Regions from separate parts of the Novosphingobium sp. ZW T3_23 genome, predicted to be linked through region 2. Evidence: riboswitches for the same ligand, from Rfam matches in the RefSeq annotation. Region 2 holds a riboswitch; each other region holds the start of a gene.
What was found. Region 2 has a riboswitch for cobalamin ahead of ACI3K3_RS17800 (TonB-dependent siderophore receptor). Riboswitches for the same ligand answer to the same signal wherever they lie in the genome.
Positions count from the first base shown of each region.

Region 1: it holds a riboswitch for cobalamin, as region 2 does, so the genes downstream of both, ACI3K3_RS19450 (cobyrinate a,c-diamide synthase) here and ACI3K3_RS17800 (TonB-dependent siderophore receptor) in region 2, are expected to answer to the same signal.
Region 3: it holds a riboswitch for cobalamin, as region 2 does, so the genes downstream of both, ACI3K3_RS09505 (TonB-dependent receptor domain-containing protein) here and ACI3K3_RS17800 (TonB-dependent siderophore receptor) in region 2, are expected to answer to the same signal.

Region 1 is NZ_JBJDRF010000047.1:7,263-15,131, forward strand. It holds gene ACI3K3_RS19445 (TonB-dependent receptor plug domain-containing protein) at 1-1,364, opposite strand, end outside; cobalamin riboswitch at 1,587-1,779, opposite strand; cobalamin riboswitch at 1,848-2,053, shown strand; gene ACI3K3_RS19450 (cobyrinate a,c-diamide synthase) at 2,154-3,641, shown strand; gene paoC (aldehyde oxidoreductase molybdenum-binding subunit PaoC) at 3,697-5,895, opposite strand; gene ACI3K3_RS19460 (FAD binding domain-containing protein) at 5,892-6,839, opposite strand; gene paoA (aldehyde dehydrogenase iron-sulfur subunit PaoA) at 6,836-7,501, opposite strand; gene ACI3K3_RS19470 (PepSY domain-containing protein) at 7,705-7,869, opposite strand, start outside.
Region 2 is NZ_JBJDRF010000038.1:20,130-27,998, forward strand. It holds gene ACI3K3_RS17785 (FecR family protein) at 1-301, shown strand, start outside; gene ACI3K3_RS17790 (TonB-dependent siderophore receptor) at 430-2,889, shown strand; gene ACI3K3_RS17795 (energy transducer TonB) at 3,020-3,724, shown strand; cobalamin riboswitch at 3,825-4,070, shown strand; gene ACI3K3_RS17800 (TonB-dependent siderophore receptor) at 4,249-6,333, shown strand; gene ACI3K3_RS17805 (DUF4198 domain-containing protein) at 6,384-7,115, shown strand; gene ACI3K3_RS17810 (winged helix DNA-binding protein) at 7,367-7,869, opposite strand, start outside.
Region 3 is NZ_JBJDRF010000013.1:18,269-26,137, forward strand. It holds gene mdh (malate dehydrogenase) at 1-422, opposite strand, end outside; gene ACI3K3_RS09495 (hypothetical protein) at 913-1,230, opposite strand; gene ACI3K3_RS09500 (cell wall hydrolase) at 1,421-2,575, opposite strand; cobalamin riboswitch at 2,800-2,989, shown strand; gene ACI3K3_RS09505 (TonB-dependent receptor domain-containing protein) at 3,091-4,923, shown strand; gene ACI3K3_RS09510 (ABC transporter substrate-binding protein) at 4,920-5,921, shown strand; gene ACI3K3_RS09515 (FecCD family ABC transporter permease) at 5,918-6,886, shown strand; gene ACI3K3_RS09520 (ABC transporter ATP-binding protein) at 6,883-7,662, shown strand; gene ACI3K3_RS09525 (TonB-dependent receptor) at 7,782-7,869, shown strand, end outside.

The DNA.
Region 1 (7,869 bases), on a different contig from region 2:
AGGTTGTCGGTATCGCGCTCGAACCATGTCGCGGACAGGCGCAACGCCTCGCCGAAGCCCTGCTCGGCGCCGATTTCCCAGCCCTTGGCCTTTTCCGGGTTCAGGTCGTTCACGCCATACATGCTGAACAACTGGTAGAGCGACGGGGCCTTGAAGCCCTCGTCATAGCTGGCGCGCAGCACGGTGGCGCCGCCGTTGGGCGTATAGACCGCGCCCGCGCTGAACACCGTGTTGCCGCCGAAGCGCGACTGGTGGTCGTAGCGCGCACCGCCGCTGACGGTGAGGCCCACCACGGGCGTAACCCGCAACTCGCCGTAGACGCTGTTCGTATCCACCTTTTCCGGCGTCAGCACATAGGGCGTGGCGCTGTTCGAAGGCGATGCGGTGGTCATCCGCTGCTCCTCGCGCTCGGCGCCGAACACGGCCTGCACGGCGTCGGAGAACGTGTAGGTTCCCTGATATTCGAACCGGCGCACGCGGCCATGGGCATCGAAGGTGATCTGGCGGATCGAGCGGGCGGGGTCGTAGTTCCGGCGGTCCGTTTCGGTCTGAAGCACCGCCACCCGGTTCGCCAACCTGCCGCCGAACAGGGTGAAGTTGAGCCCGGCATAGCCCGACCATTCCTCCGTCCGGCCATAGGCCAGGGAGTCGCCCGAAGTGCCATCGAAATCGTTCTTCGAATCCGACCAGTAGCCCCGCACGTCGAGCGACACGCCCGGCGCGACCCGGAAGGTCAGGGTGCCGCTGGCGGCGCTGCGCTGGTAGCCGTCGTCCTCGGTGCCGTTGGACCGTGCCGAAATGCCGTCCGTGGTGAAGCGCGAGGCGGAGAGGCGCCAGTCCACCGCCTCGGAGGTGCCGCCTACACCGGCACGCGCCGAAACCGTGTCATGGGTTCCGGCTTCCAGTGCGAAGCTGCCTTCCAGCGGTTCGGTCGGGCGGCGGGTGCGGACGTTGACCACGCCGCCGATGGCATCGCTGCCCCAGAGGATGGACTGCGGGCCGCGCAGGATCTCGATCCGTTCGGCATCGTCCACGAACATGTTCGCGAAGCCATATCCGCCGGCGGTCGAGGACGCGTCGGACAGGCGCATGCCGTCGATCACAATCACCGACTGCCCGGCGTCGGCACCCCGGATACGCAGCGAGGTGGTGGTGCCGTAGCCGCCATTGCGCGAAATGCTGATGCCGGGCGTGCGCAGCAGCATGTCGGTAAGCGCGATCGGCTGCGCCGCGACGATCTGCGCTTCGTCCAGCAAGGTGACGCTGTCGGCCACGCGATCGGCCGCGACCGGGGTGCGCAGCGCGCTGACGACGATCCGGTCGGCAGTGGAGGCCTCCGCCGCCTCTTCGGCAGACGCGACCATGGGATGGAGAGCCAGTGCAAGAACAAGAGTGCTGGCGGCAGAAATTCGGAAGTTCACGGCATATCCTTTAAGCGAGCGTCGAACCCGGCCACGCTCGACAGGCAGGCGAAGGACATGCAGTCGCGAGACACGACGACAGGCCCTTTCGCGCCGCTTGCGGGCACGGCAGTGGCTGTCGCTCAGCGAGGAAATGCCCCGTTCGGCCGGCTCACCCTGTCCGGTCGAAGAACGACTGCGACGGGCAGGTCTCCTGGCTCACGGGTCAATGCCGTTTCGGCCGCCTTCTCAGGGGTTTGCACCCCCAATGGCGAAATGGCCGCACGGCTCTCCGCGTACAGTTGCAGGGGCAGCCCGGGTATTGAACCCGCGTTCCCTTTTGATCCCCTCGCGGGGAACCTGTCGCAGGGGCGCCCCTATCGGCTGGCGCTGCGCCGTGCAAGAGGGGGGCCGCGCCGATACTTGCGCAGGCCCGCGAAGTCCCATAGTCCACCCGGCGCAAGGGGTGCCCGCAAGGGCTTAATCGGGAAGTCCGGACCACGGAAGCTATCCGTGACTGCCGGCACTGCTCCCGCAACTGTAACCGGGGATGCGCCCCGCCACCACGCCATTGAAGCGGCCGCTTCGAGAAGGCGGCGGAAGGCGCGAGGATCCGGGAAGTCAGGAAACCGGCCCTTCGCCGTCGATCCTTCGCGCGGGCGGGATGTACCGGGCGGACGAAGTTCCTGCTCTCTTGCGGAAGAGGGCACCTTCGCGTGACGACTTACGAGCGTTTGCGTCGAAGGGGGAACTGTGAATCAACCGCTGCCAAGCCTGCCCGTCCCAGCGATATCTGCATCTCCATCCCTGGAGGCACCGGCAAACGCCTGCCCCGCGCTGCTCGTCACCGCGCCCTCGTCGGGGCAGGGCAAGACCCTAGTCACGGCCGCCCTCGCCCGCCGCCACGTCCGCGCCGGACGCCGGGTGCGCGTGTTCAAATGCGGCCCGGACTTCCTCGATCCCATGATCCACGAAGTGGCCAGCGGGGCGCCGGTCCACCAGCTGGACCTGTTCATGTGCGGCGAGGAGCAGTGCCGCGCGCTGTTGCACGAGGCGGCCAGTGAGGCGGACCTGATCCTGGTCGAAGGCGCAATGGGCCTGTTCGACGGCACGCCTTCCTCGGCCGATCTGGCCCGATTGTTCGGGCTGCCGGTGCTGGCCGTGCTCGACGGCTCCTCGATGGCGCAGACCTTCGGCGCGCTCGTCCACGGGCTCGCTACCTATCGCAAGGACGTGAAGGTGGCGGCCGTGCTCGCCAACCGCGTCGGCAGCGACCGCCACGCCGAATTGCTGGAACGCGGGATGCCCCAAGGCTCGGGCGTGCAATGGCTCGGCGCTCTGCGGCGTGACGAGGCCATGGGCCTGCCCGAACGCCATCTCGGCCTCGTGCAGGCAGGCGAAATCGCGGACCTCGAAGCCCGCATCGACCGCGCCGCCGACCTTATCCCCGAGAGTGCCCTGTGGCTGCCAGACCCCGCCTCCTTCCCGCCGGCCCGGTCCCCGTCGCTGCCGCCTGCCACACTGGCGGAGCGACGCATCGCCGTGGCCCGCGACGAAGCCTTCGCCTTCGTCTACCGCGCCAACCTGGACTTCCTGGAACGCGCGGGGGCGCTAGTGTCGTTCTTCTCGCCCTTGCGGGACGCCCCTCTGCCGGACTGCGACGCACTCTGGCTGCCCGGCGGCTATCCGGAGCTTCATCTGGCGGCGCTATCCGCCAATCGTCCGATGATCGAGGCGATCCGCGCCCATTTCTCGGCAGGCCGACCGATCCTCGCCGAATGCGGCGGTATGCTCTATGCCTGCGAAAGGCTCACGGATGCGGCGGGCGGCAGCGCGCCGATGCTGGGCCTGCTGCCTGCCCGCGCGACCATGCAGAAGCGCCTCGTCGCGCTTGGCATGCAGGAGGCGGTGCTGGACGGCCACGCGGTGCGCGGCCACACTTTCCACTATTCCCAGCTCGAAACGACCCTTCCCCCGATCGTGCTCGCCCAGACGCCGGACGGGCGCAAGGGCGAGCAGATTTTCCGCCACGGCCCGCTCACGGCGAGCTACATGCACTTCTATTTCCCTTCAGCGCCGGAGCTGGTTGCGGACCTTCTGCTGGGCCAGAATGGTGTCGGTGGTGAAACCGGCCCCCCCACTCCGGCCAACCGTCATCCTGAACTCGTTTCAGGATCCATCGCCCAGCACGCCCAGACGGAGCCGGGAGGCGGAATGGATCCTGAAACAAGTTCAGGATGACGTAGCCTGTTTCAGCGTGCCTCTCCGGGCCTGCCCAAGCTCGTGCCGTTAGGCGTCAGGCGATGGCAGGCAGCTTCGCCAGATACTTGTCGAGCGTGATCGGATAGTCGCGGACGCGCACGCCGGTGGCGTTGTAGACCGCGTTGGCGACCGCCGCGCCCACGCCACAAAGGCCGAGTTCACCCACGCCCTTGGCCTTCATGGGCGAGACTTTGTCGTCCGCCTCGTCCAGGAAGACCACCTCCTGGTGCGGAATATCGGCGTGCACCGGCACTTCGTATCCGGCAAGGTCATGGTTGACGAAGAAGCCGAAGCGCTTGTCGACCGCGAGTTCCTCCATCAGCGCGCCACCGACACCCATGGTCATGGCGCCGATCACCTGGCTGCGCGCGGTCTTGGGATTGAGGATACGCCCGGCCGCGCAGACCGCCAGCATCCGCCTCACCCGCGTTTCGCCGGTGTAGGAATCCACCGCCGCCTCCACGAAGTGCGCACCGAAGGTGGACTGCTGGAAGGTCTTGGCCAGATCGCCCCACTGCATGGTCTCCTCGGCAACGATCTCGCCGGACTTCGCCGCTTCCGCCAGCGCGGCCGAGCGATTGCCCGCGCGCACTTCGCCATCGACGAATTCCGCCGTCGCCGGGTCCATGCCCAGACGCTGCGCGGCCAGCTCGCGCAGCTTGGAACAGGCCGCGTAGACGCCCGAGGTCGAGCTGTTGGCGCCCCACTGGCCGCCCGAGCCCGCCGATGCCGGGAACGAGGAATCCCCCAGCTTCACGCGCACCTTCTCGACCGGCAGGCCCATCATCTCCGCCGCCGTCTGGGCGATGATCGTGTAGGAGCCAGTGCCGATATCGGTCATGTCCGTCTCGACCGTCACCATGCCGTCGGCCGCCAGTCGCACGCGTGCGGCCGAGGTCATGTTGATGTTGTTGCGGAACGCCGCGGCCACGCCGAGGCCGATCAGCCAGCGGCCCTCGCGGGTCTGCGCGGGCTTGGCGCTGCGCCGGTTCCAGCCGAAGCGCTGCGCGCCCTCTTCCAGGCAGCGCACCAGATTGCGCTGGGAAAACTTCCGCTCGGGATGCTCGGGATCGACCTGGGTATCGTTGAGCACGCGGAACTTCACCGGATCCATGCCAAGCTTTTCCGCCGTCTCGTCGATGGCGATCTCCAGCGCCATCAGGCCCGGCGCCTCGCCCGGCGCGCGCATGGCATTGGCCTCGGGAAGGTCCAGCTCCGCCAGCCGCATGGCGGTGAGGCGATTGGCCCCGGCGTAGAGCAGCTTGGTCTGCTGCGTCGCCGCCTCCGGACCGCCGCCGGGTAGATCGCCCGACCAGCTTTCATGCCCGATCGCGGTAATGTGCCCTTCGGTCGTGGCGCCGATGCGGATGCGCTGGATGGTTGCGGGCCGATGGGTGGCGTTATTGACCATGAACGGACGCGGCAGGGCGATCTTCACCGGCCTCCCGCAGGCCTTCGCACCCAGCGCCGCCATCACCGCGTCGGCACGCAGGAACAGCTTGCCGCCGAAACCGCCCCCGACATAGGGCGAGCGGACATGGACCTTCTCCGGCGGTATCTTGAAGGTGGCCGCCAGCTCTCTCTTGTTCCAGGCGATCATCTGGTTCGACGTCCAGACCGAAAGCGCGTCGCCTTCCCACCAGGCGATCGTCGCGAAAGGCTCCATCATCGCGTGGTTCTGGTCGGGCGTGGTGTAGGTCTGGTCGAACTTCACCGGCGCCGAGGCGAAAGCGCCTTCGAAATCGCCGGTATGGGTATCGGCGTCGCTTCCGGTCAGCGGCTGCGCGCCGGGTTTCGCCTTGGCCAGATCGAAGCGGCCATCGGCACGCGCATATTCGATCCGCACGGCATTGGCCGCGCTGCGCGCCTGCTCGAAGCTCTCCGCCACCACAACCGCCACGGCCTGGTGATAGTGCTCGATGGCCGGACCGCCCAGCAGTTTGGCGGTGTTCATCCTGCCCTTGCCAAGCGGCTGCGCATTCTCGGCGCTGACCACCGCCAGCACGCCGGGCATCCGCTTCGCCTCGGCCGTGTTCATCGAGACGATGCGGCCCTTGGCGATCCCTGCACCTATCACATAGCCATAGGCAGGCTTGGCGGGAACATCGCCATGCTCATAGGCATAGGGCGCCTGGCCGGTGGTCTTCAGCTTGCCGTCCACGCGATCGACGGCCTGGCCGATGACCTTCATCGCGTCGATCGGGTTCTTGCCCGCAGGCGTATCGAACTTCATGCCCGGTTCTCCGCGATAAGGGCCGCCAGCGTGCGTTCGGCCAGAGTGACCTTGAAGGCATTCTCATGGGTGGGACGCGCATCGGCGAAGGCTGTCTTCGCCACGGCACCGGCACCGCTCTGCAGTTGCGCATCGGCAGCCTCCACACGCCAGGGCCTGGGCGCCACGCCGCCGAAGGCGACCCGGCCGCTGCCGTCCTTGTTCAGCACCGCCGCGACGGACACCAGCGCAAAGGCATAGGACGCGCGGTCGCGGACCTTGTGATAGAAGTGCCGCCCGCCCAGAGGCTTGGGCAGGGTGACCGCCGTGATCAGCTCGCCGGGCTGGAGCACGTTCTCCACATGCGGGGTGTTGCCCGGAAGGCGGTGGAACTCTCCGACCGGCACGCTGCGGGTCTTGCCGGCGGCATCGACCGTCTCGACCGAGGCATCCAGCACGCGCAGGGCGATCGCCATGTCGCTGGGGTGGGTGGCGATGCAGGCGTCGCTGGTGCCGACCACGCCAAGCTGGCGGCTGAACCCGCCGATCGCCGCGCAGCCGGAGCCGGGCTTGCGCTTGTTGCAGGCCTGGTTGGTGTCGTAGAAATAAGGGCAGCGGGTGCGCTGGAGCAGGTTGCCGCCGGTGGTCGCCTTGTTGCGAAGCTGGCCCGAGGCGCCCGCCACGATGGCGCGGGTAAGCACGCCATAGTCCCGCCGCACGCGTCGATCCGCCGCCAGAGCAGTGTTGCTGACGAGCGTGCCGATACGCAGGCCGCCTTCCCCGGTCTCCTCGATCCGGTCCAGCCCGAGATCCTGCACGTCGACGAGGTGCGTCGGCGTTTCGATCTCCAGCTTCATCAGGTCAAGCAGGTTGGTGCCCCCGGCAATGAACTTGGCGCCCTTGTGGGCCGCTACGGCCGCGGCGGCGGCGGGCGTCTTCGCGCGTTCGTAAGTGAAGGCCTTCACGCTTCCACCTCCGCGTCATGGGTCTCGGCAATCCGGACGCCCGCCACTTCCGCCATGGCCTCGGCGATGTTCGAGTAGGCGCCGCAGCGGCAGATATTGCCGCTCATCCGCTCGCGCATCTCCAGCACGCTCATCTCCGGAGCACCGCCGACGTCGCCCTGGACATGGCTGGGAATGCCCGCCCTGATCTCCTCCAGCACCGCAACGGCCGAGCAGATCTGGCCCGGCGTGCAATAGCCGCACTGGAAACCGTCGTGCTTCACGAAAGCCGCCTGCATCGGGTGCAGTTCTTCCGGCGTGCCCAGCCCCTCGATCGTCGTCACCGCATCGCCTTCGTGCATGACGGCCAGGCTCAGGCAGGAATTGATCCGTGTTCCGTTCACCAGAACCGTGCAGGCGCCGCACTGCCCATGGTCGCAGCCCTTCTTGGTTCCCATCAGGCCCACGTGATCGCGCAGAGCGTCGAGCAGGGTCGTACGCGTATCGAGCGTGAGCGCCTGCCCCTTTCCATTGACCTTGAAGTTTACCGCCATCGTCGGGGGCTGCTGCGTCATGGGTGCCGCTCCTTCCGCGACGGCAGGCATGGCAGTTATGCCGACGCTTGCCGCGCCGCCTGCCAGAACCGACCGTCTGGATACCTCGAATTGCGCCGTCTCGCTCATTGCCCGTCCTTCGCACCAGGACGGCAGTTTCCGTCCGGAAGTCAGGAATAACGCATGAGATCGCGATAAGGCACTGGGTTAATTCGTATGAGGTCATGAACGGCGCTCATCAAAGAGCGTTCCCGTTTTCGGGAAGGTCAGCTGCAGGGCACATCCTCAACGACCCGGCGCCCCCGGTGTATTTTCGTCTGGTGATTTTCCCTTTAGCTTGCCGGAATGGGCTTGGGACGGTTGCGAAGCTGCACCGCCAGAACGCCCAGCGCGCCTGCCAGAAGCAGACCGTCAACCAGAAGCGAACCGCCTTTCGGCAGCGCCGTCACGCCGTGGAGCAGGGCCAGGGCGACCAGCATGACCACCAGCACCCAGCG
Region 2 (7,869 bases):
GCCGGCGCCAGGCCGACTGGACCCCGTCCCGCTGCGCGACCTCCCTGTCGGTCGGATCGCCGCCTGGCGGGATGGCGACATCCTGCTGGAGGCGACGCCGGTGCGCACCGCGATCGACGAAATCGCGCGCTATCGCCGTGGCCCGACCCTGGTGATGGGCAATGTCGAGGCTCTGCCTGCCGTCACCGCCATCATCCGCGCGGATCGCGCCGACGAAGGCCTCGATGCGCTTGCCGCCAGCGCAGGGTTGAGCATCACCCGCCTGCCCGGCGGCCTCGCGATCGTCCGGCCCGTCCCGTGAAAAATTTTCAGCAAGGGGTTAGGCAAGCCTCGCTTCGAAACGCCTGGGGCATGATCGGCATGATGATAATGCGTCGCATTTTCCATCCGTGCCGGATCTGAAGCGTTTCGTTCTGGGGGTTTCCTGCCTTGTCCAAGTCTTCGTCCCGACCGTTTGTCCTGCGCGCCGCGCGCCTTGGTGCCGCGCTGCTTCTCGGCACCGCCCTGAGCCAGCTGAGCGTCACCGCTGCCCATGCCCAGTCCTTGGGCGCCGCCCAGGCGCCACGCAACTTTGCCATCGCGGCCCAACCGCTGATCGACGCCATGCGGGAGTTCTCGCATGCAACCGGCATTCAGGTCGTCTATGCCGCGTCGGTGGGCGCCTCCGTTTCCTCGCCCGGCGTTTCGGGGGCCTTGTCGAGCGGTGAGGCCCTTTCGCGGCTGCTCGCGGGAACCGGGCTGAGCTTTCGCTTCACCGGCCCCAACGCCATCACCCTGGAGCCGGCACCGCAATCGGGCGGAGCGGTCACGCTCGGCCCCGTTCGCGTCGAGGGCGGCGGCAGCGCCACGCCGCTGGCGGGCAGCAGCGATGTCGCCGCCACCGAAGATACCGGCTCCTACGCCGCCCATGCCGTGACGCTGGGCAAGAGCGCCCAGTCGCTGCGTGAGATTCCGCAATCGGTCAGCGTGCTCACCCGGCAGCAGATGGACGATCAGGCGCTGACGACGACGGCCGAGGCGCTCGACCAGGTGACCGGCGTGCGCACCTTCGGATATGAGCGCACGGAATCGGTGATGATCCGCGGCTATACCGCCAATGCCCAGTACGATGGCGTTCCCCAGCAGGGCGCGGATTCGAATTCCAGCATCGGCGATCTTGCCCTGTTCGACCGGATCGAGGTTCTGCGCGGCCCTTCCGGCCTGCTTACCGGCACCGGCGAACCGGGCGGAACCGTCAATTACGTGCGCAAGCGACCGAAGAAGGACTTCGACCTTTCCGGCCTCGCCAGCGTGGGATCGTGGGATCGCTATCGCGGAGAACTGGACCTTACCGGGCCGTTCAACGCCTCGGGCTCGCTGCGCGGACGCGTGGTCGGCATCTATCAGGACGAGGACAAGTTCTACGACGTCGGCTACAACAAGGACCGCACGCTCTACGGCATCGTCGAATACGACCTGACGCCGCGCACCACGATCGCAGTGGGCGGGCTCTACGCGCATCGCGACTACATAAACTTCTTCGGCCTGCCGCTCTACAGCGACGGCACCGTGCCTTCCCGCAAGTCCTACACGGGATCGGATGCCAATTCGCGGACCGCGACGAGCGAGCTCTTCTTCGATATCACGCACGATTTCGGGGGCGGATGGCAGGCGAAAGGCGCCTACAACTATCGCGATATCGACTACGACGGCGCATCGACCTCGGCCTGGTATGCCATCGACAAGGCAACCGGCCTCGTCAGCGGCCTTTCCGCAGGCCGGATCGAACAGGACATCACCTGGCACAGCTTCGACATCCATGTGAACGGCCCGGTGAAGCTGTTCGGGCAGGAGCATCAACTGACCCTGGGCGTCAATCGTTCGCGCTACGATTTCGTCGGCGGCACCAACTTCGCCTTCCCGACTGACTGGGACATGCTGAACGACCACGATTTCAGCGCCGTCATTCCCTCCAACGTCGTCAGCAAGTACGAAACGCTGACCGTCCAGACCGGCATCTACGGTTCCGCGCGCCTGCGCCTGGCAGACCCGCTGACGGTGATCGTCGGTGGCCGCCTGTCGTACTACAAGAACAAGGAGCGCGATGTCCTGCCGGACAGGACGGCATGGGTGGAAAGCAACGCAACCACGAATGGCCGTTTCACGCCCTACGTCGGTGCCGTGCTGGACGTGACGCCGCAAGTCTCGCTCTATGCCAGCTATGTCGATACGTTCGTGCCTCAGACGGCGCAGGACGTGAACAACCGCGTGCTCGATCCGCGTGTCGGCTGGCAGGCCGAAGCGGGCGTGAAGGCCGCGCTCTTCGACGATGCGCTGAATGCCACGCTGGCGGTGTTCCGCCTGCGCGACACCAACCGGCCCATCATCGACGAATTCAACATAGGTTGCGGCGGAACCGCGGACGGCACCTGCACCCGCGCCGCCGGTAAGATCCAGAGCCAGGGGATCGAAGCCGAAGTCACCGGAAGTCCCCTGCCCGGATGGGATATCACCGCAGGCTATACCTACAACCGGCAGAAATACCTCAGCGACTCCGACCCCGACAACGTCGGCCAGCGCTTCCAGCCCGAGCGCATGCCAGTGCACCTGTTCAAGCTGTGGTCGCAGTTCAGCTTCGGCAAGGCCGGGTTCGAGGGGCCGCTTTCGGGATTGAAGCTGGGCGCGGGTGTCCAGTCGCAGAGCAACATGTACAGCTCGGTCATCCGGCAGGGCGGCTATGCCATCGCATCGGCGCGCGTCGCCTATGACCTGAACGAGAAGTGGGAGGCGGGCATCAACGTCGGCAACATCTTCGACAAGACCTATCTGCGCATCCCCGGCTATGCCTCGTTCTATAACATCTACGGCGAGCCGCGCAGCTTCCGCCTGACCTTGCGCGGACGGATCTGACCATGACGATGGACGACGGCGGACCGATCGGGGCAAGCGCGATCCGTTCCGGCAATGGTGCGGCATGCCGATCATGAACGCCCCCGCCGTCGTCTGCCGGAAGTTCCCTAACGAGCACGGGCAGACAGAAGTGCCCGTGCCCGCACACACCCGTTACGCCGATCAACCCACCTCGCTGCGCGCGCGCCTGACGGGACTGGGCGGAACCGCAGGCGTGGCTCTGCTGATCTGCGCGGGGCTGTTGCTGACATGGACCACCTACAGCGCTCCGCCGGCCCGGCCGACGATCAGCGCTTTCAATGTCGCCCCGCCTGCCGCGCCCCCCGAACCGGTTCGCGAGGTTCCGCCCGGCCCGTCCCGAAAGCGCAAGGAGGAGCCTGCGCCGCAAGCAGCGGAGATCCTCCCGCCGAGTATCGTGATCGCCGCAACCGAACCGCTGCCCGCTGCGCCAGCCGTCCGGCCCGCTCCGCCGGATCCCGCGCCCCCGGCGCGCGAGGAAACCGCGCCGGTCAACAGGCCCTTGCCCCCCCAACCGCAGGCCTCGACCGGCAAGCCGACCTGGGAGGGGCGTGTGCTCGCCGCGCTGGACAGGGTTAAGCGATACCCGCGCGACGCCCACTTCGCGCGCAAACAGGGGGTGCCCTATATCCGCTTCTCCATGGACCGGCAGGGCAAGGTTCTGACGGTCACCCTGGAGCGTTCGTCCGGCGTCCGTTCGCTCGACAATGAAGCCCTCGCGCTGCCCCGGCGCGCGCAACCGCTGCCCAGGCCGCCGGAAGACATGAAGGGCGAGGCCATCGAACTGGTGGTACCGGTCGAATTCTTCATGCGGTGATGCGTGGCCGCGACGTCGGCCAAGATCGCACGAACGCTGCTATTGCTATTGCGAATTGGTTTTATTGCAGATAACGCCGCCGACATTCGGCGACTTCGGTTGCCGGATTGATCGCGTCGGTGCCTTGAGAAAGGCTTAAAAGGGAACACGGTGAGAGGGTTTCGATCCTTGAATCCGAGGCTGTCCCTGCAACTGTGAGCGGCGAGCGCGATGCACATGTGCGGTCGGGAAGTGTCCCGGATCGCCAGCCACTGGGCCGGACGCTAAACCATGCGGGGCCTGGGAAGGCCGTGCATCAAGCTGTGACCCGCAAGCCAGGAGACCTGCCGTCGCACCGGTCGCTCTTGCCTGATCCAGGGGATGGTCTCGGCACGGTCAACTTCTCCGTCTGAGCGACGAGAATGCGGCGGGGGCCGCATCGGTGTCGCGTGTCTGCCGCCTTCGGGGCGTCCGGCCGTCGCGCGCGCCGGCCGTTCGCGCGGACGCCTCCCGCCCGGTGTTGCTCGACGCCCGTGGGGAATGACTTGAGACTGCATAGCACGACCGCGCTGCTGGCGCTGTTCGCGATACCGATAACGGCGCATGGTACCGAAACCGCGCCCCCGGAGGACGCCATCGTCGTCACCGGAAAGAGCGGCGCCTATAACGCGCCCCGCTCTTCCAGCGCGACCCGAACCGACACCCCGCTTCAGGAAATCCCGCAGTCGGTGACGGTACTGACCCGCCAGGTGGTGGAAGACCTGCAGGCCAACCGCGTCGAGGACGTGCTGGCCTATGCGGGCGGCATTACCCGCGGCAACAATTTCGGCGGCACCGGCCTTACCGACTACAACTTGCGCGGCTTCACCAGTTCCGAATACTTCCGCAACGGCTTCCCGATGAACCGGGGCTATCCGCCGGCGCCGGACTCGATCGCCGTGGAGCGGGTGGACGTGATGCGCGGCCCCGCCGCCCTGCTCTATGGCCGCGGCGATCCGGGCGGCACGTTCAACATCGTCTCGCGCGAGCCGGCCGGAACGACGGCCCAGACCCTCGGCGCGCGGATCGACAGCTTCGGCGGCTGGCGGGGAACCGTCGATGCCACCGGCCCGGTGACCGGCGACCAGTCCCTGCGCTATCGCATCGGCGCGGCGGTGGAAGGCGGAGACAGCTTCCGCGATCATGTGGAATCCGACCGCGTCGTCGTTGCCCCGGTGGTCGCCTGGGACGCTTCGGCCGACCTGACGATCCGGCTCGGCGGCGAATTCGTGCAGGTGAAGACCCCGCTGGATCGCGGCAATCCCGCGTTCCGCAATCAACTGGACAGCGCGATCCCCTCCTCCCGCTTCTTCGGCGAGCCTTCGCTCGGCCGCTGGCGCGTGCGCAACGGGCTGGGCAACCTGACGGCGGACTACAAGCTGGGCCGGGACTGGAAGCTGCGCGCCGGCATCCAGTACTACAACGGCGAACTGGGCGGGCCCGGCATCCAGGCCTCCAGCGTGCGGCCCGACGGGCGCACCCTGGTGCGGACCTATAGCGAGCGGACCCTGCGCTGGCGCGATCTCGACGCGCAGGTCAACCTGATCGGCAAGTTCGCGACCGGCAGCGTCGAGCACGAAATACTGCTCGGCACCGAATTCGAGGCGTTTCACTACACCGAAGTCATCCGCAATTCGAACCCCGCGTCCTCGCCGTTCACGATCGACATCTTCGCGCCGGTCTACGGGTCCGCGATCCCGCCGCTCAACGGCACCTTCACCAGCATCCGCACGCAGACCCGCACTTTCGCGGGCTATGCGCAGGATCAGGTCTCGCTGCTGCCCTGGCTGAAAATGCTGATCGGCGGACGGCTTGAGCGGTACGAGAGCGACAACCTCAACTTGCGCAACGGCGTGACGTCGAAGTTCTCGCAGACCGTGTTCACGCCGCGTCTCGGCACGGTCTTCGTGCTTTCGCCGCAAGTCTCGCTCTACGGCAGTTACGCGCGCTCGAACAAGCCCAACACCGCCGCCGACGTGAACGGCAACGTGCTCGATCCCGAACGCGGCACCAGTTACGAAGCGGGCGTCAAGCTCGACCTGCTGGACGGCGGCCTGAGCGCAACGGCGGCGCTGTTCCACACGACCAAGCAGAACGTCGCCACGACCGATCCCGACAACCTCGACTACAGCATTGCGGCGGGCGAAGTGCGCAGCCGGGGGATCGACATATCGATCACGGGCAATATCACGCGGGCCTGGCGCGTGGTGGGCGGCTATGCCTTCGCGGATTCGGAAGTGACCCGCGACAACCGCCTGGCGCCCGGCCAGCGGCTTCCCAATACGCCTCGCCATTCGGCCAGCCTGCTCAATGTCTACGAGTTCCAGGACGGCGTCCTGAGAGGCTTCGGCGCGGGCGCGGGCATCACCTATCTGGGGCGCCGCATTGCCGGCACGGCGGCGACGGCACCGCTCATCCGCGCTTATGCGACGGTGAACCTGCTCGCCTACTATCCCCTGGCCGAAAGGGTGAAGCTGCAGGTCAACATCAACAACTTGTTCGACAAGAGCTACGCCGAGCGCGGCTTCGGCAGCAACCTCTATCCGGGCGCTCCGCGCAGCGCCGTCGCCAGCGTGACGGTCGGCCTGTGATGCCCAGCCGCCATTATTTTCCCGTTCGAACCCAGCCAAGGAAGTGCATGATGAAGACTGCTTTCAATGCCATGATCCTCACCTCGCTCCTGACCCTGCCCGCGCTTCCGGCGCAGGCGCACGGCATCTACCTCACGGAACGTTCGCGGCAGATCGTGCTCGTCTACGGCGAAGGCGCCGACGATCTCGACATGGTGAAGCGCGAGCCGCTGGTCGAAAGCGTTGCGGCCTACGATGAGCAGGGCAAGCCGATCCAGGCCGCGCACCGGGTTTCCGGGCTGGCCATGCTGGTGGATACCGGAACCACCCCCACCTTCGTCACCGCAATCCTCCAGAACGGGGTCTGGTCGCGCATGAAGGGCGGCCATTACGAGAAGAAGAGCCTGGACGAGATGCCGGGCGCCGAAGTCTCTACCAGGAACGTCAAGTACGCGGTGCGTGTCCAGGGCGCTCCTGCCGCCGTGCCCGTGCTGCCGGGCCAGACGCTTCAGATCGTGCCCGCCGGCCCGATCCCGAAGACGCTGGGACAGGAACTGACCTACAAGGTGCTCTACCAGGGCAAGCCCTTCGCCGGCGCGCGCCTCATCAACGACTTCGTCAACGATCCCGATGGAAAGGAAGTCGTGAGCGGGGCCGACGGTACCGTCACGCTCGTGGTGCGCAACCAGGGCCTCAATGTGATCCACGCCGTATACGAAGGACCGAGCGACAATCCCGCCAAGTACCGCACCGTCGAACACACGGCGACGCTGAGCTTCACGCTCGAACACAAGCCGGAGTGATCCAGCGCATCGAGGGTGAAGGCTGGCTTGAACGGTCGGCCTTCGCCTTTGACGCGGTGAGCTGCCGTTCGCGTCGTCCTGGACTTGATCCGGGACCGCTGGCAAGGCCACTCGAAGCCCGAAAGCAGCGCAACGCCGCAGTGGCCCATCGCAAGCTCTCGCCTCAAGAGTACATAGCGGTCCCGGATCAAGTCCGGGACGACGACAATAGCCAATAAGTTACTGAAACGCCGTCAGCCCCCTCCTATCCGTTACAGCGTTGCCGCCGCGCGGGCGGCCTGGTTGTAGTCTCCCGAAAGCATGCGCAAGGTTTCCGCAGTGCGTGACAGCACGTCTTCCTCGAACGAAGCCTTGACGTCGCCGACCAGCACTTTTTCCCGGATGGCGCGATAGGCATTGCAGAAGTCGATGCCTGCCGGGGTCACTTCGATGACCTTTTCCTTGCCCACCCGGCGCGTCACCACCAGCCCGGCGCTCGACAGCTTGCGGACTGCGTAGTTCACCAGGTGCGCATCCTCCACATGGAGCACCAGCATCAGGTCCATGAACCGCTTGGGGCGATCGCGATGCCGGACGGAATGGAGCACCAGCACTTCCAGCGGGCTGAGCTGCTGGCCCGCGGCGGCCGCGCAACGCACGATCCATTTCTGATAGGCATTGGCTGCCAGGGTCAGGCTGAACTCCAGCTCGGAAAGCGCAGGAGACGCGCCATCGGCAAGATGGGCGGAGGAAATGATCGGACCGGGTTCGCTGG
Region 3 (7,869 bases), on a different contig from region 2:
ACCTTGTTGTGGGGAAGGCCCGAGAATTCGCGCAGCGCCCAGACCATCGCGTCGAGCGGGTTGGTGATGCAGATCACGAATGCGTCGGGTGCATTGGCGGCGATGCCTTCGCCGACCGACTTCATCACCTTGAGGTTGATGCCCAGCAGGTCGTCGCGGCTCATGCCGGGCTTGCGGGCGACACCGGCGGTGACGATGATGACGTCTGCGCCGGCAATGTCGGCATAGTCGTTGGTGCCGGTGATCTTGGCGTCGAAGCCTTCAACGGGGCCGCACTGCGACAGGTCCAGAGCCTTGCCCTGGGGCAGGCCTTCAGCCACGTCGAAGAGGACGATATCGCCCAGTTCCTTCTGCGCGGCGAGGTGCGCGAGGGTGCCGCCGATGTTGCCGGCGCCGATGAGGGCAATCTTCTTACGAGCCATGATGCTTGCTTGTCCTTCCCAAAGGCGGGACCAACGGACGAAAAGGCGGCCTGCGCTTGTCCCGCTGAGGCAGGTGCCGGTGTTCAATGCCGGGCGGCCTACGCCCCCCGAACCGACAATGCAACCGGGAAAAGCCCATGCAGAGGGCTCATGCGTCGCTTTTTACTGATAATAGTTCGCAATTGCAATAAGCCATGGGAGTGCGCGGAAAACGCCGCCCGAAACGAGGGTTTCGGCCTCTTTTACGCAATCGGCAAGGCGCAGATTGCATCCGCTGCATGCCGGCTTCGAGTCTCTCGCACGCGCGGGTGACCGGCAAGCGTCACCTTCTGCGAGTCGCCCCGAGGAAAGGGCAGGCGGTCGCGTCGAATGAGTGTGCCAGCCTATTGTAGAGGCTGGACGCTAACGGTGGGTGTCGCTGGTCTTGCGGAATGTTTCCCGGGGCGGGAGTTTGTCCGCGCCTTCTGCAGGATACGATTTCGCCTGTCTCTCAGCCGTTGCCGATGCGGCGCGCGAAGGCATCGGCCATGCGGCGGTCGAGCTGGCGGCAGATCGCGATCCACCAGGTGCATGCCGCGTCGTCACCGGCCAGGCGCGCGGCTGCGGCATTGGCGCGAGCATGAGCGGCGGCGGACAGGCCGTGGCGGGAGAAATGGCGCAGCGCCTCGGCGAAGATGCGCTCGTTGGCGGTGTCGGCAACGGTGTCGGAGGCGGCTTCGCGGATGTCCCGGCGGCGATGGGAGCGAAGGCGTGCCGCCGTGTTATCGTTGGCGGCGCAGAGCGGCACCGACGGGCAGAGGGCGCGCACGATCACGGGGCAGGAGCGTTTCCGGGCAGCGGAAAAGCGGATGGCCATGGTAAAGCGCGCCTCTTGTTGAAGGACGCCCTGGAGCGGCGTCTCGGACCTTAGTTATAGGATGAAGCCGCTAAGTCTTGGTGAGGGCGTATGGTTGCTGAAACCTTGCGGCCGATATTTCGCGAATCCTTGAGGCCCGCGTCTAGCTTTTGGGCCTAGCTTCGGGCTGGGCGATCCATTTGCCGGAATTGGCGTATTCCGGGCGCACGCCGGTAGCTTCAGGCAGATTGCGCGCGCGGTAGAGATCCTCGCCGCCGCGTTCGCGCACGTCGCTGGAATAGGCGGGGTTTGAATAGGCGGGGCCGGAGGGCGCGGCCTGCGCGGCCGGAACTGCTACGGTTTCCACCCGGACAGGCGCTTCCTCGAATGTGCGTTGCACGGCCAGCGGGTCTAGCGCGGCGCTGGCCAAGGCGCTGGCGGCGGAATCGTCGCGGCGATGCGGCGCGGCGAGCGGTTCTCCGCCGAGATAGGCGAAACGGAACGAGGCCGGGTTTCCGGCGGCGCCGTTGAAGGCATAGAAACGGTGCGCGCCGATCGTCGTGAGGTAATGGAGGCTCGGCGCCCAGTAGGGGTTGATCTGGATGGTATGATAATGCGTGGCCAGCCCGACCGGCGCATAGACCTGGCCCGAGAGCGCGGCCTGGGCCACCTCTTCGGCGCGCTGCCAGAAGTAGCGCTGTGGCGCCCGCGCCAGCGATCCGTCGCAGGTGAAGGAGAACTGGCAGCCGGTCGGTCGCTCCGACCCCTGATAGACGACGCCGCAGACGGTCTTGGGATAGGCCGGATGCGCCACCCGGTTGAGCACGACTTGCGCCACCGCGCGCTGGCCGCCGTCGGGCTCGCTGGCGGCTTCGTAATAGATCGCGGCGGTGAGGCACTGGAGAGCGCGGCTGCGGTCCACGCCGGAATTGTCGATCCTGAGCGCGCGGGCGACGGGGCCGATGGCGCCGCCGTCCGCATCCGAATGAATGCCTTCCCCGACCTTGAGCACCGGCTGCTCGGCTTCGAGATAGTAATAGGCCGAGCCGGGGAAGCTGGCACCCGGTTGTTCGAACGGCATGGGCAGCACGGTCTGGTCGGCAGCGGTGGCGTCAGCGAAGGGGAACGGCTCCCATGCTGCAAGCGGCGGGGAAGCGAAGGCGGGGAGGGCGACCGCCACGAGCGAGGCGGCGCAGAGCGTCCACCGACGCCGCCTGCGCTGGAGCCGCTTGCGTCCGCCGCGCACGAAATTGCCCTGGAAATCACGCGGACGCGGTTCCCAGTTTTCGGTGCAGGATGGGCGGTTGGCGGCGGTCAATTCGGATCCTCTCGGTACGTCCTCGCATGAGGCGCCCTTCGCGCCTATCCTGCTTTGGTCCGCGCGGCACCCGCCGAGATGGGCCCGTCCCGAAGCGGCACAGGCGCGCGGGATAGCCTGAATCGCTTAAGACTCTCTTTGTGATTTCCCCCGGCGATACCGGAAGGTCACCCATCCGCCCCGCTTGCCAATCCCCCCGCTGCCCAGTATCGGCGCGATACGTCATGGGTGGCCCGGAGCCGGGCCCCAAGTCTTAGGACCTGGTGGGAATTTCGGCGCAAGTCGAAAAGCTGCCCCCGCAACTGTGACCGGGGAGCGCCCCTTCCACGCGATGCCACTGGGTCATACCGGGAAGGCGGGAGGCGGCGCGACGATCCGGGAGCCAGGAGACCTGCCTGTGACGGTCGTTCCGCAGCCGGGCGGGGTGTCCCGGCATGCAGCGAGCCCGCGCGCATGAGGAAAGGCGCGCGGCTCCGCCATGGACGGCACTTGTCGTTCAGGTTGGAGGAATACGCGTGAAATACCTGTTTATGCTGGGGACCGCACTCGCGGTCTCAACGCCTTTTGCCACCGCCGCACTGGCGGACGAAGCCGCAATCGATAATATCGTCGTCACCGCGACCCGCACCGAAACGCCCACGAGCGAGATCGGCCAGTCCGTCTCGGTCGTCACCCGCGAGGATATCGAGCGCACCCAGGCGGTCACCGCCACCGACGTGCTGGCGCGCCTGCCGGGCGTGACCTTCACCCAGTCGGGCGGCTTCGGCCAGCCCGCCAGCGTCTTCATCCGCGGCGCCGAGAACGCGCAGAGCCTGGTGCTGATCGACGGCGTGCGGATCAACGATCCGGGCGACGTGGGCGGCGGTTTCGACTTCGGCAGCCTGACGGTGGGCCAGTTCGATCGCATCGAAGTGGTGCGCGGATCGTCCGGCGTGCTCTGGGGCAGCCGGGCCATCGGCGGCGTGATCAACCTCATCACCGCGCGCCCGACCGATGAATGGACCGCGCGCGGGCAGGCGGAATACGGCTGGCGCGACCAGAAGCAGCTCGGCGCCTCGGCAGCGGGCAAACTGGGTCCGGTCGGCCTGACGCTGGGCGGCAACTGGCTCAAGGGTGACGGCTATTCCGCCTTCAACGAGCGCCGCGGTGGCACCGAAAAGGACGGCTTCGAAAGCAAGAGCGCCTATGCCCGCGCCGAAGTGCAGATCGTGGAGGGCCTTTCCGCCGACGCCGGAACCTATTGGACCAAGGCCAACTACGACTACGACAATACCGGGGCCGATGCCCTGAACGTGGGCATGAAGCGCGACACCGTGGGCTACGCTAACTTGCGCTACAAGGGCCTCGATGGCCGCCTCACCGCGCGGCTCGGCTATGGCCTTACCGATACGCGCCGCATCTCCGACGACGCGGTCTTCGGTCCCTTCACCACCAACGGCCGTAACGATCGCTTCGAGGGGCAGGTCTCCTACACCCCGATCGACATGGTCAGCGTGCTGGTCGGCGCCGAAACCGAGAAGCAGAAGTTCTCGGACAACTACGGCTCGAAGGATTCCACCTCGATCGACAGCGTCTTCGGCATGGTCACCCTGCGCCCGGTTACCGGCCTGACCCTGAACGGCGGCGTGCGCTATGACGACAATTCGGACTTCGGCAGCAAGACCACTTTCTCGGCCAACGGCGCCTGGGTGATCGGCGGCAGCGCGGAAGCCCCGATCCTGCGCGCCAGCTATGGCGAGGGCTTCAAGGCGCCGTCGCTCTACCAGCTCTACACCAACGCCGGCTTCCGCGCGCTCGATCCCGAGACGTCGAAGTCCTGGGACGTGGGCGTGGAGCAGCCTTTCGCGGATGGCCACGGCACGTTCTCGGTCACCTACTTCGATCGCAAGACGAAGAACCTGATCGACTACGATCTGGCCGCGTGGAACTACTACAATGTCGGCCGCGCCCGCGCCAAGGGCGTGGAACTGGGCATGCAGGCGACCGACTGGGAGGGCTTCGACATGAGCCTTTCGGCCACCTACCTCGACGCCACCAACGAGATCACCGGCGCGCGCCTGGCCCGTCGCCCCAAGACCAACCTCTATGCCAGCCTCGACAAGCGCTGGGCGGCGGGCTTCCGCCTTGGCGCCGATCTGCGCGTGGGCGGCGGACGCTACGATGACGTCGCCAACGTCAATTATCTCGGCGGAAACGTCGTGGTCGGCCTGCGCACCGCCTATGATGTGACGCAGAATATCCAGGTCTACGGCCGTATCGAGAACCTGTTCGACGAGCATTACGAAGTCGTGCGGACATACGGCACGCCCGGACGCGCGGCTTATGCCGGGGTTCGGGTGAAGATGTGATCCTGTCGTCTGCCCTGACGACCGCGGTTGTACGGGGCAGGCGCAAGGCCCGGCGGTTCCTTGTCGTGCTGGCTCTGGCCGGCTCGGCAATACTGGCGGGCTGCGGGGGCGGTGGCACCACCGAGGCCGCCCCCGCGGAACCGCCCGGCGGAAGGCCAGCCTCCGGCGGAAGGACAGCCTCCGGCGGTTCCGGGCCGACGATCGTCTCGCTCAACCCCTGCACCGATGCGATCCTGGCCGAAGTGACCGGGCCGGGGCAGCTGCTGGCCATCTCCAGCTATAGCCACGATCCCGAAAGCAGCTCCATGCCCATGGCGGAGGCCGGGCGTTTTCGCGCGATCTCCGGGACCGTGGAGGAAGTGGCGACGATCCATCCGCGCGTGGTGGTGGCCAGCGCCTTCCTCGATCCCGCCAGCGAGGCGGCGTTTCGGCGGCTGGGGTACCGGCTGGTCAAGATGCCGATCGCCCCCGACCTCGCCTCCGCGCGCGAGCAGGTGCGCGAACTGGCGCGGCTGGCGGGCCATGCCGGGAAGGGCGAGAAGCTCGTCGCGCGGATCGACGCTGCCGTGGCCCGCAACGCGCCGCCGCCTGCGTGGCGACAGATTCCGGCACTGGTGTGGGAATCCGGTGGACTTGTCGCCGGAGACCGGACCCTGATCGTTGACATGATGAGGCACACGGGCTTTACGAATGTTGCCGGCGCGCGAGGTCTTTCCCAGGCCGATTACCTGCCTCTGGAGAACGTGCTGGCGGACCCGCCGCGCGTGGTCTTCGCGGTGGGCGATCCGCTCGCCGAGGAGGATCGAATGCTGCACCATCCGGCGCTTTCCGCGCTGAAGAGTACCCGGCGGTTCCAGCTCAGCCGTTCCATCCTGTGGTGTGGCGGACCTACCATTCCGCGCGCGCTGGACGAGCTGGCGGCGGCCCGCCGGGCTTACGTCCTGTCGCGGCATTTGTCGCAGGCGCCGCACTCAGGGACGTCTTCGCCCCGGCCATGAACCTGCGTTTCGTCCTGCTGCTGGCCATCGCGCTCTGTATCGCGGTGCCGCTGTCGTTGCTGGCGGGCCGCGTCTGGATCAACCCCCTGGCGCCGGAACTGCACAGCGCCTCGATCATCCTCCTGCAATTGCGCATGCCGCGCGCGGTGCTGGCGCTCGTGCTGGGCGCTGGCCTGGGGGCGTCGGGCGCGGCGATGCAGGGCTACCTCCGCAATCCGCTGGCCGACCCCGGCCTGTTCGGCATCGCGCCGGGCGCGGCGCTGGGCGCGGTGCTGAGTTTCTGGACCGGCTATGCCTCGGCCCCCTGGATGCTGCCGGTCTTCGCGCTGATCGGGGCGGGCGGGGCGATGACCCTGCTGGCGCTGATCGCCGGACGCGGCGGCGGCGTGGCACTGTTCACGCTGGCGGGGCTCATGGTGTCCAGCCTGGCGGGTGCGCTGATGAGCCTGGCGATCAGCCTCAGCCCTTCGCCTTTCGCGATGAGCGAGATCGTCACCTGGATGATGGGCTCTCTGGCCGACCGGTCGTGGCGCGAAGTCTGGATCGCGACGCCGCTGACGCTCGCGGGGATCGGCGTCTTGCTCTACGCCGGACGCGACCTCGACGCCATGACCCTGGGCGAGATGGCCGCGCGCTCGCTGGGCGTGGAGCCGCTGCGGCTTCAGGCGCTGATGATCGTGGGCGTGGGGCTGGTCGTCGGCGCTGGCGTGGCGGTGGCCGGGATCATCGGCTTCGTCGGCCTGATGGTGCCGCATCTGGTGCGGCCGATGACCGACCGCAAGCCGTCCTCGCTGATCCTGCCTTCCGCGCTGGCCGGAGCGCTGCTGCTCCTGATCGCGGACTGCCTTTGCCGCATTCTTCCGCTGGCGGGCGGTGAACTGCGGCTGGGCATCGCGCTCAGCCTGCTGGGCGCGCCGTTCTTCCTGCGACTGCTGCTGCGTATGCGGCGGGGGATGGTGGCGTGAGCTTCGGGGCCGATAACGTGACGGTGGCAGGGCGCCTCGACGGCGTCTCGCTCAATTGCCGCCGGGGCATGGTCACCGCGATCTGCGGCCCCAACGGGGCGGGCAAGTCCACACTGCTGTCGGTGATCGCCGGCCTGATCCGGCCTGACGCAGGCCAGGCGGTGATGGGCGGGCGCCCGCTCACCGCCGTTTCGCTCGCCCAGCGGTCGCAATGGATCGGCTATCTGCCGCAGTCGCCCGAAGTGGCCTGGGACGTTTCGGTGGAAGTGCTGATATCGCTCGGCCGCCTGCCGTGGCGCGACGCTCCCGCCGCCGAAGCGCAGGCCGCGATCGAGGACGCCATCGCCGCGATGGACCTGCAGGACTTGCGCCATCGGCCGGTCTCCACGCTCTCGGGCGGCGAACGCGCCCGTGCGCTGATGGCCCGCGTCCTGGCGACCCAGCCCGGCTGGCTGCTCGCCGATGAGCCGTTCGCCAGCCTCGACCTTGCCCACGGCGCGGCGCTGATGCAGCGGTTTCGCCAGCAGGCGCGGGCAGGCAAGGGCGTGGTCCTGGTACTCCATGATCTGGCGACGGCGATGAACCACGCCGATCAGGTCATGGTGCTGGCGAAGGGCAGGGTTGAGGCGGAAGGACCGCCGGAAATGGCGCTCTCGCACGAGGTCATCGGCCGGGTGTGGAACTGCCCCGCGCACTGGCTGGGCGAACCCGGCGAACGCGCGCTTTCGATCGGCGCCCCCGCACCGCTGGCCGTGGATTTCCGGCAACAGTTCTAGATCTCCGATCCCGCATTCCCTTTCGGGCTATTGCAACGCATTCGCATATGCGGCATGGCGCGTGAAAATCGCCTCGGGCAGAATTGCACTGGGATGAAATCGTTTTCAGGGATAACGCCATGTCGATCGAAACCCGCAGTTCCATCCGCTTTTCGGCGCTTCTCCTGGCAGGCACCTGCATGCTTGCGCCGATGGCGGCCACGGCGC